Regions from separate parts of the Micromonospora sp. NPDC005553 genome, predicted to be linked through region 2. Evidence: predicted binding sites of a transcription regulator. Region 2 holds the regulator's gene; the other holds the start of a gene.
What was found. The regulator HrcA, encoded in region 2, represses chaperone genes, less so after heat shock. The targets are predictions, from matches to a motif close to GGTTNGCACNCTCNNNNNGAGNGTGCNAACC.

Region 1: the regulator HrcA is predicted to act here: its motif matches at 2,655-2,685, upstream of groES (co-chaperone GroES).

Annotation. Positions count from the first base shown of each region.
Region 1 covers NZ_JBIAJD010000003.1:610,571-618,288, forward strand. Annotated here, with positions in the region: gene ACFYPG_RS15400 (substrate-binding domain-containing protein) at 1-693, opposite strand, end outside; gene ybaK (Cys-tRNA(Pro) deacylase) at 873-1,352, opposite strand; gene ACFYPG_RS15410 (methyltransferase domain-containing protein) at 1,363-2,559, opposite strand; gene groES (co-chaperone GroES) at 2,819-3,133, shown strand; gene groL (chaperonin GroEL) at 3,204-4,844, shown strand; partial or broken gene ACFYPG_RS15425 (molybdopterin-binding oxidoreductase) at 4,980-5,450, shown strand; partial or broken gene ACFYPG_RS15430 (molybdopterin-dependent oxidoreductase) at 5,604-6,761, shown strand; gene ACFYPG_RS15435 (hypothetical protein) at 7,333-7,718, opposite strand, start outside.
Region 2 covers NZ_JBIAJD010000012.1:9,138-16,855, forward strand. Annotated here, with positions in the region: gene ACFYPG_RS31645 (serine hydrolase domain-containing protein) at 1-1,098, opposite strand, end outside; gene ACFYPG_RS31650 (histidine triad nucleotide-binding protein) at 1,125-1,484, opposite strand; gene ACFYPG_RS31655 (SDR family oxidoreductase) at 1,582-2,343, shown strand; gene ppk2 (polyphosphate kinase 2) at 2,416-3,327, shown strand; gene ACFYPG_RS31665 (16S rRNA (uracil(1498)-N(3))-methyltransferase) at 3,332-4,066, opposite strand; gene dnaJ (molecular chaperone DnaJ) at 4,068-5,213, opposite strand; gene hrcA (heat-inducible transcriptional repressor HrcA) at 5,289-6,311, opposite strand; gene ACFYPG_RS31680 (DUF4870 domain-containing protein) at 6,537-7,199, shown strand; gene hemW (radical SAM family heme chaperone HemW) at 7,266-7,718, opposite strand, start outside.

The sequences.
Region 1 (7,718 bases), on a different contig from region 2:
GTCGATCTTGCCCTTGGTCGCGGTGAGCTGCTGCTCGAAGATGGTCGCGGCGGTGGGGCCGTCCCAGCCCGGCACGGCGTCGTCCGGGCCCTTGGTGTATTCCTTGGAGTCGAACTTCGGCTTGAGCACCGAGTCGTATCCGGCCTTGAACAGGGTGGCGTTGTTGTCGGTGGGGGAGCCGTTCAGGTATGCCACGACCGGGTTCTTGGCGTTCTTCTCGGTCAGGCACTTCGCCAGACCCTCGCCCTGGAGCTTGCCGACGGTCTCGTTGTCGAAGCTGACGTAGTACTGGGCGGAGCCGCCGAGGGTGAGCCGGTCGTAGTCGATGGTGGCGATGCCCTGCGACTTGGCCTTGTCGAGCACGGCCTTGCCGGTGCCGGAGTCCAGGTTGACGATCATCAGGGCGGTGACGCCGCCGGTGATCATCTGGTCGGCGATGGTCTGGAAGGCGGCCTTGTCGTTCTGGGCGTTCTGAATGTCGGACTGGACGCCGGCGGCCTTGAACGCCTCCTCCAGGAAGCGGCGGTCCGCCGTCTCCCAGCGGGGGGAGGACTTGCTGTCCGGAAGGATCACGCCGATCTTGGGGGTCTTTTTGGAGTCGGTCGAGCCGGTGCCGGAGTCGTCGCCACAGGCGGTCAAGCCGCCGGTCGCGAGCAGGCCCACGGCGGCGATGGTGAGGATCCCCTTACGCATGTGCAGGGTCCTTTCGGAGGTGGGGGAGGTGTTGTTTTGTTGTGTCCGGCAACGTATTTCGCGTCACACCGGCTCCACAAGACCGCGCAGGTGCATAGTTTGTTGGGAGCGATAACAATTCAGCAACGCGACTGTTACTCCGCGGGTATCCCACGGGGGAGTCGACGTAACGACTGTCGTCAGTGGGTCTGCAACGGCGCGGTGCGGGCGTCGGTCAGCGCCACCAGATCCGCCGCGGCCAGTTCGAGTTGCAGACCGCGCCGACCAGCCGAGACGTAGATCGTCGGGAGATCCAGCGCGGATTCGTCCAGCACGATGGGCAACCGTCGACGCTGCCCGAGCGGGCTGATCCCACCGCGTACGTAACCGGTGGCCCGCTCGGCGACCGCCCGGTCGGCCAACGCCGCCCGCTTACCGCCGACCGCAGCTGCGAGAGCCTTCAGATCCAACTCGCCGGTGACCGGAACGACCGCCACGGTGAGCGCGCCGTCGACGTCGGTCACCAGAGACTTGAACACGCGCTCCGGTGCCACGCCGAGCGCCACCGCCACCAACGCGCCGTAGTTCGGGGCGTCCGGCGCCACCCGGTACGGATGGGTGCGATGCGCGATGCCGCGCTTGACCAACAGTGCCGTTGCCGGCGTGCCCTGTCCCGCCACGGCGACGACGCTAGTCGACCGGCCGGCCGATCAGCACCGTCGGTGCGCCGCCGACCCGGGTGAGCACCAGACTCGCCGCCGCGTCCCCAGCCAGCCGCAGGTCCCGCCGGAGCTGCTCCGGGGTGAGCGCCGAACCCCGCTTCAGGATCTCCACCCGGCCCACCCGGCGGTCGCGCAGCAGCGCCCGCAGGCGCTTGAGCGAGAACGGCAACACGTCGGTGATCTCCAGGCAGCGCGCGTACGGGGTGCGGACCGGCTGGTCGGCGTAGAGGTAGGCGATGCTCGGATCGCCCAGGTTGGCGTCCAGTTCGCTGGCCAGTTCGGCCACAAGGTGCGCGCGCACCACCGCCGGGTCCGGGTCGTACAGGTAGCGACGCGGCGGCCCGACCGGTGCCTCGGCGGCGCCCGAGCCGGTGAGCTGGTGGCTGTGGGCCTCGGCGCCCCGCTGGCGGTAGAGGGTGGCGCGACGGGGCACCTCCGCCAGCTCACCGCACCAGAGCGCGGCCTCGACCAGGTCGCCGTCCACGCCGACCCACTCGGCCTCCGCCCCGGCCGGGATGAGCGCGTGGTCGAGGCCCGGCGCGACCTTCACCACGGTGCGCGGCACCCGCTCGGCCAACCCGGTCACGAAGTCCCACGGTGGCGAGTAGGCGCGCGGGTCGAAGATCCGCCGCCCGGTGCCGGTGGTGCGGCGGGCCGGATCGCAGAAGACCCCGTCGACCAGTGACACGTCGAACCCGGTCGCGTCGCCGCACTCGACGGTGAACAGCTCGGCCAGCCCGGCCGCCTCGGCGTTGGCGGCGGCCATCGCCGCGGTCACCGGGTCGGCCTCCACCCCGTACACCCGGATGCCGGCGCGGGCGGCGGCCAGCGCGTCGGCCCCGAGCCCGCACCCGAGATCGGCCAGGGTCCGCACGCCGGCCGCGTGCAACCGGGCGGCTCGACGGTCGGCGACCACCCGGCGGGTTGCCTGCTCCAGGCCGGGGCGGGTGAGGAACATCCCAGCGGCGGCCGAGCCGAACTTGCCGACCGCCCGGTGGCGCAACTCGGCCTGGGTCAACGCCGCCGCGGCCAACGTCGGCGGCACCCCGGTCGCGCGCAGGGCCGACGCCGCGACCAGTGGATCACCGCCGGCCAGGTCGGCCGCCGCGGTGAGCGCGGCCGACCCCTCAGGGGTACGCAGCGCCGCCAGCTGATCGAGATCCACCCAGCCATTGTCCCGTCCGACTCGGAAAACTTGGCTGGCGGGGCGCGACGCGCTGGCACTCTCCTTGACGGAGTGCTAGCCACGGAATAACCTGCGATTAGCACTCTCGCCCTGAGGGTGCCAGCTTCCGGGTCTCACGACCCGGGTGCGCACGCCAGGCGGACCGGCACCCGCGACGACGGCCCCGCCCGGTGGCATGAGGCAGATTGACGATGGTCAGCCCCGCTGGCCAGCAACGAAACCAGTACCCCAGGAGGGTATGCCCGTGACTACCGCGACCAAGGTTGCTATCAAGCCGCTCGAGGACCGCATCGTGGTCCAGGCGAACGAGGCTGAGACCACCACGGCGTCGGGCATCGTGATCCCCGACACCGCCAAGGAGAAGCCGCAGGAGGGCACTGTCCTCGCTGTCGGCCCGGGCCGCGTCGACGACAACGGCAACCGGGTTCCGGTTGACGTGCAGGTCGGCGACACCGTCCTTTACTCGAAGTACGGCGGCACCGAGGTCAAGTACGCCGGCGAGGAGTACCTGGTGCTCTCCGCCCGCGACGTCCTCGCGGTCATCGAGAAGTAAGCAACCGATCAGTGCCACTGCCCCGGTCCGGCTCGCCGGGCCGGGGCAGTGGCACTTCGAAGGGACATTAATGGCGAAGATCCTGAGCTTTTCGGACGACGCCCGGCACCTGCTGGAGCACGGTGTCAACGCCCTCGCGGACGTGGTCAAGGTCACCCTCGGCCCGCGCGGGCGCAACGTCGTCCTGGACAAGAAATTCGGTGCGCCGACGATCACCAACGATGGTGTGACCATCGCCAAGGAGATCGAGCTCACCAACCCGTACGAGAACCTTGGCGCGCAGCTTGTCAAGGAGGTGGCGACCAAGACCAACGACGTCGCCGGTGACGGCACCACCACCGCGACCGTGCTGGCCCAGGCGATGGTTCGCGAGGGTCTGCGCAACGTGACCGCCGGGACCAACCCGGCCGGCCTCAAGCGGGGCATCGACGCGGCGGCCGCCAAGGTCTCCGAGGCGCTGCTCGGCAAGGCCGCCGAGGTCACCAGCAAGGAGTCGATCGCGAACGTGGCGACGATCTCCGCGCAGGACGCCACGATCGGCGACCTGATCGCCGAGGCGATGGAGCGGGTCGGCCGCGACGGTGTCATCACCGTCGAGGAAGGCTCCATGCTCACCACCGAACTGGACGTGACCGAGGGTCTCCAGTTCGACAAGGGCTTCATCTCGCCGAACTTCGTCACCGACCTGGAGAGCCAGGAGTCCGTCCTTGAGGACGCGTACATCCTGGTCACCACCCAGAAGATCTCGGCGATCGAAGAGCTGCTGCCGCTGCTGGAGAAGATCCTGCAGAACAGCAAGCCCCTGCTGATCATCGCCGAGGACGTGGACGGTCAGGCGCTCTCCACCCTGGTGGTCAACTCGCTGCGCAAGACCCTCAAGGTCTGCGCGGTCAAGGCCCCGGGCTTCGGTGACCGGCGCAAGGCAATGCTCCAGGACATCGCGATCTCCACGGGCGCCGAGCTGGTCGCCCCGGAGCTGGGCTACAAGCTCGACCAGGTCGGCCTGGAGGTGCTCGGCACCGCCCGGCGCGTCGTGGTCGACAAGGAGAACACCACGATCGTCGACGGCGGTGGCCAGAAGGCCGACGTCACCGACCGGGTCTCCCAGATCCGCAAGGAGATCGAGGCCTCCGACTCCGACTGGGACCGGGAGAAGCTGGCCGAGCGGCTGGCGAAGCTCTCCGGTGGCATCGCCGTCATCAAGGCCGGCGCGGCGACCGAGGTCGAGATGAAGGAGCGCAAGCACCGCATCGAGGACGCCATCGCGGCGACCAAGGCTGCGGTCGAGGAGGGCACTGTGCCCGGCGGCGGCGCCGCCCTGGTGCAGATCCGCTCGGTGCTCGACGACGACCTGGGCTTCACCGGTGACGAGAAGGTCGGTGTCTCGGTCGTGCGCAAGGCGCTCGTCGAGCCGCTGCGCTGGATCGCCCAGAACGCCGGTCACGACGGCTACGTCGTGACGCAGAAGGTCGCCGACCTCAAGTGGGGCAACGGCCTCGACGCCGCCAAGGGCGAGTACGTCGACCTGGTCAAGGCCGGCATCATCGACCCGGTGAAGGTGACCCGCAACGCGGTCACCAACGCCGCCTCGATCGCCGGTCTGCTGCTCACCACGGAGAGCCTCGTGGTGGAGAAGCCGGAGCAGGCCGAGCCGGCCGCCGGCGGCGGGCACGGCCACGGTCACGGCCACCAGCACGGTCCGGGCTTCTGATCCGGTAGCGACACCCGTTCCGGGGCGCACCGCCGTCAGGCGGTGCGCCCCGGGCTCGTTCCTGCGGGCTGCCAGGTCATTACCGAACGCTGACGTTGTTGGCGACCGGGCGAGATGATCGCGCACACTGGGCCGATGAGCACCACGTCACGGCGGTACGCCGCGTTGGCCGGAATCACCGCCGCCGCCGTCGCGATCGGGATCGCCGAACCGGTCGCGGTGTTGACCGGTCCCCGGTCGGCGCCCCTGGTCGCGGTCGGCGGGGTCGTCGTCGACGCCGTCCCCGAATCGCTGAAGCAACTCGCCATCGACCTCTTCGGCACCGCCGACAAGATCGCGCTGCTGGTCGGCACGGCCGTGTTGCTGGGAGGCTTCGCCGCCCTCTTCGGCGTACTGGCGGTCCGCCGACTGGCACTCGGCCTGGCCGGCATCGCCGCGTTCGGCGCCATCGGCGTGGCAGCCGCGTTGACCCGCTCCGGTGCTGACCTCGCCGACGCGCTGCCGTCCCTGGTCGGCGCCGGCCTCGGCGCCCTGGTGCTCTGGCTGTTCATCGGCGGACCGTTCGAGCTGGACCCCTGGTCCTGGTCATCACCCACGCCGCCCGCTGGTCCGGTGTCACAGGCCGGTCCGGGGTCGCAGGCTGGTCCGGGGTCGCAGGCTGGTCCGGGGTCGCAGGCTGGTCCGGGGTCGCAGGCTGGTCCGGAGTCGCATGCTGGTCCCGGGTCGCAGGCTGGTTCGGGGTCAGGGTCGCCCGGAGAGTCGGTGCCGGTGTCCCCGGCAGGGCCGGTGCCGGTGACTCCCGCCGGGCCGACGACGGCGGTCGAAGCGGTCGGGCCTGCCGAAGTGGACCCGGAGTCGCGGCGACGGTTCCTCACCGGCAGCGGAGTACTGCTCGGCACGGCCGTGGTGGCCGGCCTCGGTGGGCGGTGGCTGGCAGGGCGGCGCGGCGTGTCCGCAGCCCGCGACGCGATCCGCCTGCCCGCCCCGGTCGCCCCCGCACCGGCCGTACCGGCAGGCGCGGACCTCTCACTGACGCAGCTCGCGCCGTACGTCACCCCCAACTTCGGGTTCTACCGGATCGACACCGCGCTGGTGGTGCCCCAGGTCGACCCGGACACCTGGCGGCTGCGGATCCACGGACGGGTCGGCAGGGAACGCACCTACAGCTACGCGGATCTGCTGGCCCGACCACTGGTCGAGCGGTACGTCACGCTGGCCTGCGTCTCCAACGAGGTGGGCGGGGACCTGATCGGCAATGCCCTGTGGCTCGGCGTACCCCTGCGAGAACTGCTGGACGAGGTCGAGCCGGACGACGACGCCGACCAGGTCGTCGGCCGGTCGGTCGACGGCTGGACCTGCGGCACCCCCACCGCCGCGCTGCGCGACGGACGGGACGCGCTGCTGGCCGTCGGGATGAACGGCGAGCCACTGCCGGTCGAGCACGGCTTCCCGGTGCGAGTGGTGGTGCCGGGCCTCTACGGCTACGTGTCGGCCTGCAAATGGGTGACCGAGCTGGAGCTGACCCGGTTCGCCGACTTCGACGCGTACTGGGTGCCGCGCGGCTGGTCCCCCCAGGGGCCGATCAAGACCCAGTCCCGGATCGACACGCCCAGGGGACGTAACCGGCTGACCGCCGGCCCGGTGACCGTCGCCGGGGTGGCCTGGGCGCAGCACCGGGGCATCCGCCGAGTCGAGGTACGCGTCGACGACGGCCCGTGGCAGGAAGCCGCGCTGGCACCCAGCGTTTCGGTGGACACCTGGGTGCAATGGTCCTGGCGCTGGGACGCCACACCGGGCGAGCACCGGCTCCAGGTCCGCGCGACGGACGCGACAGGTGAAACCCAAACGGAACGTACGCAGGACGTCGTCCCGGACGGCGCCACCGGCTGGCACACGGTCACGGTCACCGTCCGCTGATCCACGGCACGACGTCGCCCGCGCGGGTGCGCCCCCAAATCGGCGGGCCGTGTCGGCGGCGTGCTCTGTGCGGCCGGCGGGGCTGTGTCTGCGGCTGCCCTGCCGGCTCCCGAGACTGTCCATGGGCCGGCGGGCCCGCTGACTGACCGGTCATATCCGGGAGCGCATGCAGATCTTGGACAGTTTCCGTCAGTACGGCCCGCCTACGGAACGGAAAGTGTCCAAGATCTGCGGGCCAAGTCGGTCGGTCGGCGCCAGTTGTCTCCGTTGGGGCCAGTTCGGCACTCTCCGCCCTCCGGCCCCAGCCCGCGGCTGGCTTCCTCAGCCGCTTGCGGCGCTTCTGCAGCGGCAGCGGCCTGCGGTCGGCGTTCCCGGCGGCTGCACCCATCGCCGGGGGCCGGTGGTGTGGGTACGGCGGTCAGCGTCAGCGGCAGCGGGGTGGCGGTCCACGATCGGTGGCAGCAGGAAGGCCGCTGGCCGGCACCCCGGGTTGCGGGTGCCGGCCAGCGGTCGGTGTCCTGGTGCGGTGGTGCGGTGGTGCGGGGTGTCACCCTGCTCTTTTGTTGCGGGGTCAGCTGTTCCAGTGCTGGGTGACGAGGTCGGTGGCCTGCTGCTCCCACTGGGCGTAGGCGTCCGGGTAAGCCGAGACCTGTACCGTCTGCGCGGCGTCGGTCAGCGCCATGTCCTGCCACCCGTCGACCTGCTTCAGACCCTTCAGGAACGCGGTGGTGGAGTACTCGGGATTGGTGATCTGCTCCGGCGTGCCCCAACCACTGGTCGGGCGCTGCTGGAACAGGCCCAGCGAGTCGTGGTCGTTGGCGTCGCCCAGGTGGCCGAGGTTCTCCAGCTTCGACTCCTGCAGGCTCGTCGCGATCGAGATGACCGCGGCCCGCTCCGGCAGACCGGCCTTCTTCGTGGCGGCGATGATCGCCTTGACGTTGGCGGTCTGCTCGTCGT
Region 2 (7,718 bases):
CCACCAGCGGCCGAGCACACCCCGCAGGGCCGCCGGCGCGGGTGCGCCGGGTCGCCAGGGCTCGATCTCGGCCGGGTCGCGCTCGACCGCCGCGGCGAGCAGTCGGTGCGACAGATCGAACAGATCGGTCGCCGTGCCGGACGAGCCGAGCACGGCGGCGCCCATCGCCCCGGGCGTGCCGTCACCGCCGCGACGGCCGTACGCCCCGGCGAGGAACCCGGGCATCGCCCCGTCGTGCCCCACGTGCATCACCCGCTCCCCCTGCGGGATCAGGATCAGCCCGAGCCCGAAGCCCGCGCCCCAGAGCGTCTCGTCGGTGGTGGTCAGCGGCCACCGCATCTCGTCCAGGGTGGCCGGGGCGAGGACCGCGCCGGACGGGTCCAGCGCCGCCGGGTCGGCCAGGAACGCCGCCCAGCGGGCCATGTCGGTAGCGGTGCTCCAGAGCTGGGCGGCCGGGCCGACCGCGCCGAAGTCGGTCGGCGGTTCCGGGTGCGCCTCGTCGGAGTACGCGTCGACCAGGAACCCGGTGGCCGCCGTCGGGCGTGGGGTCACCGTGGTGTCGGTCAGCCCCAGCGGAGTCAGGATCCGCTCGGTGAGCGCCTGCGCCCAGCTGCCGCCCCGGAGCCGGGCGACGAGTTGGCCGAGTACGGCCACGCCCAGGTTGGAGTAGTGGAACCGCCGGCCGGTCGGCAGCACCCGCTCGGCCCGGTCCAGCTCGGCGACCAGTTGGTCGTCGTCCGGTGCGCGCAGGCTGTCCCACACATCGCCGAACGGCTCGCGTTGCAGGCCGCCGGTGTGCGACAGCAACCGGCGTACGGTCAGCTCGCCGTGCGCCGGGAGGTCGAGGTGCCGGCCCACCGGGTCGTCCAGGTCCAGCAGCCCGTCGTCGCGGCACTGCAGGACCAGCACCGCGGTGAACGTCTTGGTGATCGAGCCGATCCGGAACTGGGTGCCCGCGCCCAGAGGGCTGTCGGTGCCGGTCTCGCCGACGGTGCAGCTCCAGAGCGGTCGGTCGGCCCGGTGCAGGGCCGCGGAGATCGCCGGCACCCGCGCTTCGGCCTGCACCCGCCGGACCAACCGGGCCAGGTGCTCATCCACCCCAGAGCCGGGTGCCGCCCCTGGGGTCACGCCAGGTCCCGGGCGAGCATCGGGCCGAGCGGCACACCACCGAGCAGGTGCGCGTGCACGTGGAACACCTCCTGCCCGCCGTACGCGCCGGTGTTGAACATCAGCCGGAAACCGTCGCCGAGCAGCCCCTCGTCCTCGGCCACGGCGGCGGACGTCGCCAGCACGTCGGCGGCCAGCGCCGGGTCACCCTGGGCGAGCGTGGCGACGTCGGCGTAGTGCTCCTTCGGAATGACCAGGACGTGCACCGGCGCCTTCGGGTCGATGTCGCGGAAGGCGAGCGTGGTGTCGGTCTCCCGGACCACTGTGGCCGGGATCTCCCCAGCGACGATGCGGCAGAACAGGCAGTCGGATCCCATCGGAGCAGTGTAGGGACCAACGGGCCGGGGACACTCCGGCGCGGCGACCGCCACCGGCCTGTTCGCGGGGAAGGCACGCTGAGGCAGGATGGCCGGCATGACGGATCGGGCGGTACTCGTGACCGGGGCCTCGCGCGGGATCGGCCGCGCGGTGGCGGAGGCGTTCGCGGCCGGCGGTGACCGGGTGGCCATCCACCACCGGGACTCCGCCGAGGCGGCCGAGGAGCTGCGCGCGCAGCTGCCGGGCACCGGGCACGTGGTGGTCCGCGCCGACCTCACCGATCCGGACGCGGTCCGGGCCATGGTCGACCGGGCCGCCGAATTGCTCGGCGGGCTGGACGTGCTGGTCAACAACGCCGGGACGTACGGCGACCGCGACGACCCGCACCCGATCTTCGGTGCCTCGTACGAGCAGTGGCAGCAGCGCTGGCGGCAGGTGGTGGAGACCAACCTGACCGGCGCCGGCAACGCCATCTGGTGCGCCGCCCAGCACATGCGCGAACGCGGCGGGCGGATCGTCAACGTCTCGTCCCGTGGCGCGTTCCGTGGCGAGCCGCACCAGCCGGCGTACGGGGCCAGCAAGGCGGGGCTCAACGCGCTGGGCCAGTCCCTCGCTGTGGCGCTCGCGCCGTACGGCATCGCGGTCGCCACCGTCGCGCCGGGCTTCGTGGCGACCGACATGGTCACCGAGTACCTGCGCGGTGAGGAGGGCGTGGCCATCCGGGCGCAGAGCCCGTTCGACCGGGTGGGCAGACCGGAGGAGATCGCCGCCGCCGTGCACTGGCTCGCCTCGCCGCAGGCCGAGTGGGCCTCCGGCACGATCGTCGACCTCAACGGCGCCTCGTACCTGCGCAGTTGAGGTCGACGCGAGCGGCAAATCACCTGGCCAGGGATGTGGTTGGCGGTTCGTGGGCGGGTAAGTCTCACCGACATGGCCGACTCCGCGCTGCTGGACCTCACCGCCGACTACCGGGTGGCCGATGGCCACGACGACGACCCTGTCCTGCTCCGCCCCGACGGCACCCCCGTCGAGACCTGGCGCGAGGACTACCCGTACGACGAGCGACTGGACCGCGACGAGTACGACCGTGACAAGCGGCTGCTCCAGATCGAGCTGCTGAAGCTCCAAGACTGGATCAAGGAGTCCGGCGAGCGTTTGGTGATCCTCTTCGAGGGCCGGGACGCCGCCGGCAAGGGCGGCACCATCAAACGCTTCATGGAGCACCTCAACCCGCGTGGCGCGTCGGTGGTGGCGCTCGCCAAGCCGGACGAGCGGGAAGCCGCCCAGTGGTACTTCCAGCGCTGGCTGGCACACCTGCCGGCGGCCGGCGAGATCGTGCTGTTCGACCGTTCCTGGTACAACAGGGCCGGCGTGGAGCGGGTGATGGGCTTCTGCAGCCGTAAGGAGTACCTGGAGTTTCTGCGGCAGGCCCCGGAGCTGGAACGGATGCTGGTGCGCTCGGGTATCCGGCTGGTCAAGTTCTGGTTCTCCGTCTCACAGAACGAGCAGCGCACCCGGTTCGCGATCCGCCAGGTCGACCCGGTCCGGCAGTGGAAGCTGTCTCCGATGGACATCGCCTCGCTGGACCGGTGGGACGAGTACACCGAGGCCAAGGAGGCGATGTTCTTCTGGACCGACACGGCCGACGCGCCGTGGACGGTGGTGAAGAGCAACGACAAGAAGCGGGCTCGACTCGAGGCGATTCGGCACGTGCTGCACCGCTTCGACTACACCGGCAAGGACCCCGACGTGGTCGGCACACCGGACCCGCAGATCATCGGAAACGCTGGGCTGGACCTGGGGCCGGAGGAGGAGGTCGTACCGGTGTTCCCGAGGCCCTGAACGGTCACCAGCGGCCGAGGCGGGCGGCGAGCACGCTGAGGGCCGCCACCCCGGCGGTGGAGGTGCGCAGCACGGCCGGCCCGAGGCGTACGGGTCGCCCGCCGGCCTCGGCGAAGGCGGTCAACTCGGCCGGGGCGATGCCACCCTCCGGGCCGATCACCAGCACGATCTCGCCGGTGGAGGGCAGCTCGGCGGTGGTGAGCCGGTCGTCGGCCTCCTCGTGCAGCACGAACCCGCCGGCGGCACCGGCGATCCGGCGGGCAACGGTGGCGGTGGACTCGTCCGGCGCACCGGCCACCACCGGCAGCCACGGTCGGCGGGCCTGCTTGGCCGCCTCCCGTGCGGTGGCCACCCACTTCTCCCGGGCACGTACGCCCCGGTCGCCGCGCCACTGGGTCACCGAGCGCGAGGCAGCCCAGGGCACGATCTCGTCCACCCCGACCTCGGTCATCGCCTGCACGGCCAGCTCACCCCGGTCGCCCTTGGCGATGCCCTGCACCGTCACCAACCGGGGTACTGGCGCGTCCGCGTACCCCCGGGAGGTGACGGTGACCTCCAGGCTGCCCCGGCCGACGGCCGTGACCACGGCGGCGGCCGTGCCACCCCGGCCGTCGGCCAGCAGTAACTCCTCGCCGACGCGCAACCGCTGCACTGTTGCGGCGTGGTGCCCCTCCGGGCCGTCCACTGTCAGCGCGTCGCCGGTGGGCAGCGCCTCCACCAGGAACAGCGGTGCGGACACCTCAGGCGTGCCCGTTGAACGCGTCGCGCATCCGGGAGAAGAAGCCGCCCTGCTTGGATAACTCGGCGACCTCCTCACCACGGGTCTTGGCGAAGTCGCGCAGCATCTTCTCCTGGTCCGGGTCGAGCTTGGTCGGCGTCCGCACGTCCAGGTGGACGTAGAGGTCGCCCCGGCCGGTGCCGCGCAGGTGCGGCACGCCCCGGGCGCGCAGTCGCAGCGTGCTGGCCGGCTGGGTGCCGGCCTTGACGTCGACGGTCTCCTCGCTGTCCAGCGTCTTGATGGTCAGCCGGGTGCCCAACGCGGCCGCCGTCATCGGCACCGTGACCCGGCAGTGCAGGTCGTCGCCCTTGCGGGAGTACACGTCGTGCGGGCGCTCGTGGATCTCCACGTAGAGGTCGCCGGCGGTGCCGCCGCCGGGGCCCACCTCGCCCTGCTGGGCCAGCCGGATCCGCATGCCGTCCTCGACACCGGCCGGGATCTTGACGGTCAACGAACGGCGGGTCCGCACCCGGCCGTCGCCGGCGCAGGTGGGGCAGGGGTGCGGGATGGTGGTGCCGTAGCCCTGGCACACGGTGCACGGCCGGGCGGAGACCACCTGGCCGAGGAAGGTGCGCTGCACCGACTGCACCTCGCCCCGACCACCACACGCCTCGCAGGTCGCCAGGTGCGTGCCGGCGGCCGTGCCGGCGCCGGAGCAGGTGGTGCAGAGCACCGCGGTGTCGACGGTGATCGGGGCCTCCACGCCGAAGGCCGTCTCGTGCAGGTCGAGTTCGAGCCGCAGGATCGCGTCGGCCCCAGGGCGGGTACGCGGCCGGGGGCCACGGGCGCCACCTCCGGCACCGCCGAAGAACGCGTCCATGATGTCCTGGAAACCGACGAACGGGCCGGCGCCTCCGGGGCCACCCGGGCCGCCGGCGCCGCCGCCACCAGGGGCGAGCGGGTCACCACCCAGGTCGACGATCTGCCGCTTACGGTCGTCCGAGAGGACCTCGTACGCGGCGTTGATGTCCTTGAACTTCTCCTGAGCCTCCGGGTCCGGATTGACGTCCGGGTGGAACTGGCGCGCCAGCTTGCGGTAGGCGCGCTTGATCTCGTCATCGGAGGCTTCCCGGCTCACACCGAGAATGCCGTAGTAGTCCCTGGCCACTGCGTTCCGTGTCCTCATGTTCGTCTCGCGTTGCGCCGGTCGGCGGCCGCAGCCGGCCGCATCGGCCCTGACCAATCAGTTCTGGGCCAGCAACTCGCCCACGTAGCGTGCCACGGCGCGGACCGTGGCGATGTTGCCGGGGTAGTCCATCCGGGTGGGCCCCAGCACCCCCAGGCCGCCCAGGATGGTGGTGCCCGGGCCGTACCCGGTGCTGACCACCGAGGCGGCTCGCAGGTTGTCGAACTCGTTCTCGTCGCCGATCAGCACCCGGGTCGTGCTCGGCTCGGTCTCACCGATGAGCTTGAGCAGCACGACCTCCTCCTCCAGAGCTTCGAGGATCGGCCGCAGGGAGCCCTGGAAGTCGAGCAGGCCGCCCCGGGTGAGGTTCGCGGTGCCGGCGAGGGCGATCCGCTCCTCGTGCCGCTCGACGAGCGTCTCCAGCAGGACGGTGGCGAGCGTGGTCATGGTCGGACGCAGGCCGGGCGGCGCTTCCTCGACCAGCGCCTGCACCAGCGGGGGCGTCTCGGACAGTCGGGCGTTGGCGAGCTTCTCGTTGATCAGTCGGCGCAGGTCGGTGACGTCGTCGGCGGGCACCGGGCCGGGCAGCTCCACGAGTCGCTGCTCCACCCGCCCGGTGTCGGCGATCATGACGAGCATCAACCGGGTGGTGGAGATCGGCACCAGCTCCAGGTGACGCACCGAGGAGCGGGCCAGGCTCGGGTACTGCACGACGGCGACCTGTCGGGTCAGCTGGGCGAGCAACCGCACCGTGCGGTGCACCACGTCGTCGAGGTCGACAGCGCCGACCAGGAAGCGCTCGATGGCCCGGCGCTCGGCCGGGCTGAGCGGTTTGACCCGGGACAACCGGTCGACGAAGAGGCGGTAGCCGCGGTCGGTGGGCACCCGGCCGGCACTGGTGTGCGGCTGCCGGATGTAGCCCTCCTCCTCCAGCACGGCCATGTCGTTGCGGACCGTGGCCGGAGAGACCCCCAGCTGGTGCCGCTCGACCAGCGCCTTGCTGCCGACCGGCTCCTGGGTGGAGACGTAGTCTTCGACGATGGCGCGGAGCACGGCGAGTTTCCGGTCGTCGAGACCCATCCTCCGCACCTCCTGTCGCACGTCGGCCGCCGGCGCTCTGGGCCGGCCGGGCCGTCCTGGCACTCGACTGTAGCGAGTGCCAGTCTACGTCGGCGGGCCCGCCGACGCGATGATCAACGGCCACCCTTCGGTGCGGCCCACGACACCCTGTTGGGCCGATCGGCCCGCACTGGGAGGCGAAGTCGCTCTGGTGCGGCGTTGCCACCGGCACCTACCGTGACATCCATGACTGAACCTCCTCGCCCTCCCGGGTCGGGCGACCCCGGCAACTACCCGCCGGAGCCCACCTCCCCCGGGCCGTACCCGTCGGCCGAGCCGCCCACCGCACCACTGTCCGGGGCGCCCGGCCCGGCCGGCTATCCCCCGCCCGGTGGCTATCCGCCGCCCACCGGTGACCAACCGCCGTCAGGCGGCTACCCTCCGGCAGGCGGTTACCCCCCGGCAGGCGGATACCCCCCGCCCGGGGGCTATCCCCCGCCCGGGGGCTATCCCCCGCCCGGCGGCTACCCGGCCGGTGGGGCCTACGGCGGCCCCGGCGGCGGCTACGCCAACAACGAGGACAAGACCTGGGCGCTGGTCGCGCACTTCGGCGGCGCGCTCGGCGCGCTGGTCAGTTTCGGTCCGCTGGGCTTCGTCGCCCCGCTGATCGCCTACCTGGCCCGGGGCCAGCAGTCGCCGACCGTCCGGGCGCACGCCCTCGCCGCCCTGAACTTCCAGATCCTCTGGTCGATCATCGCCTTCGTGCTGCTCTTCGTGAGCTGGTGCCTGCTCTTCCTGCCCAGCATCGCCGTCGTGGTGATCCAGATCCTGTTCGGGATCATCGCCGGCATGAAGGCCAACGAGGGCACCCCGTACCGCTACCCGATGACCGCCAACTTCATCAAGTGAACCGGGCCGGCCGCTCCCCCGGCCGGCCCGATTCACCGCCGTCCCGGTCCGGGAGCGGTGGGCCGCTCAGGGCAGCAGATCGCGGACGACCGCGTCGGCGAGCAGCCGCCCGCGCAGTGTGAGCACCGCCCGGCCGGCGGCGTACTCGTCGGCTGCCAGCAGACCGCCGGCCAGGGCCCGCTCGGCGCCGGCCCGGCCGGCCGCGTCGAGCACCGCCAGCGGGAGACCGCTGGCCAACCGCAGCCGGAGCATCACGTCCTCCATGTGCGCCTCGTCGACGGTGAGCACCTCCCGGGCCAGGCCGGGAGACTCCCCGGCGGCCAACCGCTTGGCGTACGCCGTGGGGTGCTTCACGTTCCACCAGCGGACCCCGCCGACGTGACTGTGCGCCCCCGGCCCCAGCCCCCACCAGTCCGCGCCGGTCCAGTAGAGCAGGTTGTGCCGGCAGCGGGCCTCCTCGGTGCGGGCCCAGTTGGAGACCTCGTACCAGGAGAGCCCGGCCGCGTCGAGCGCGGCCTC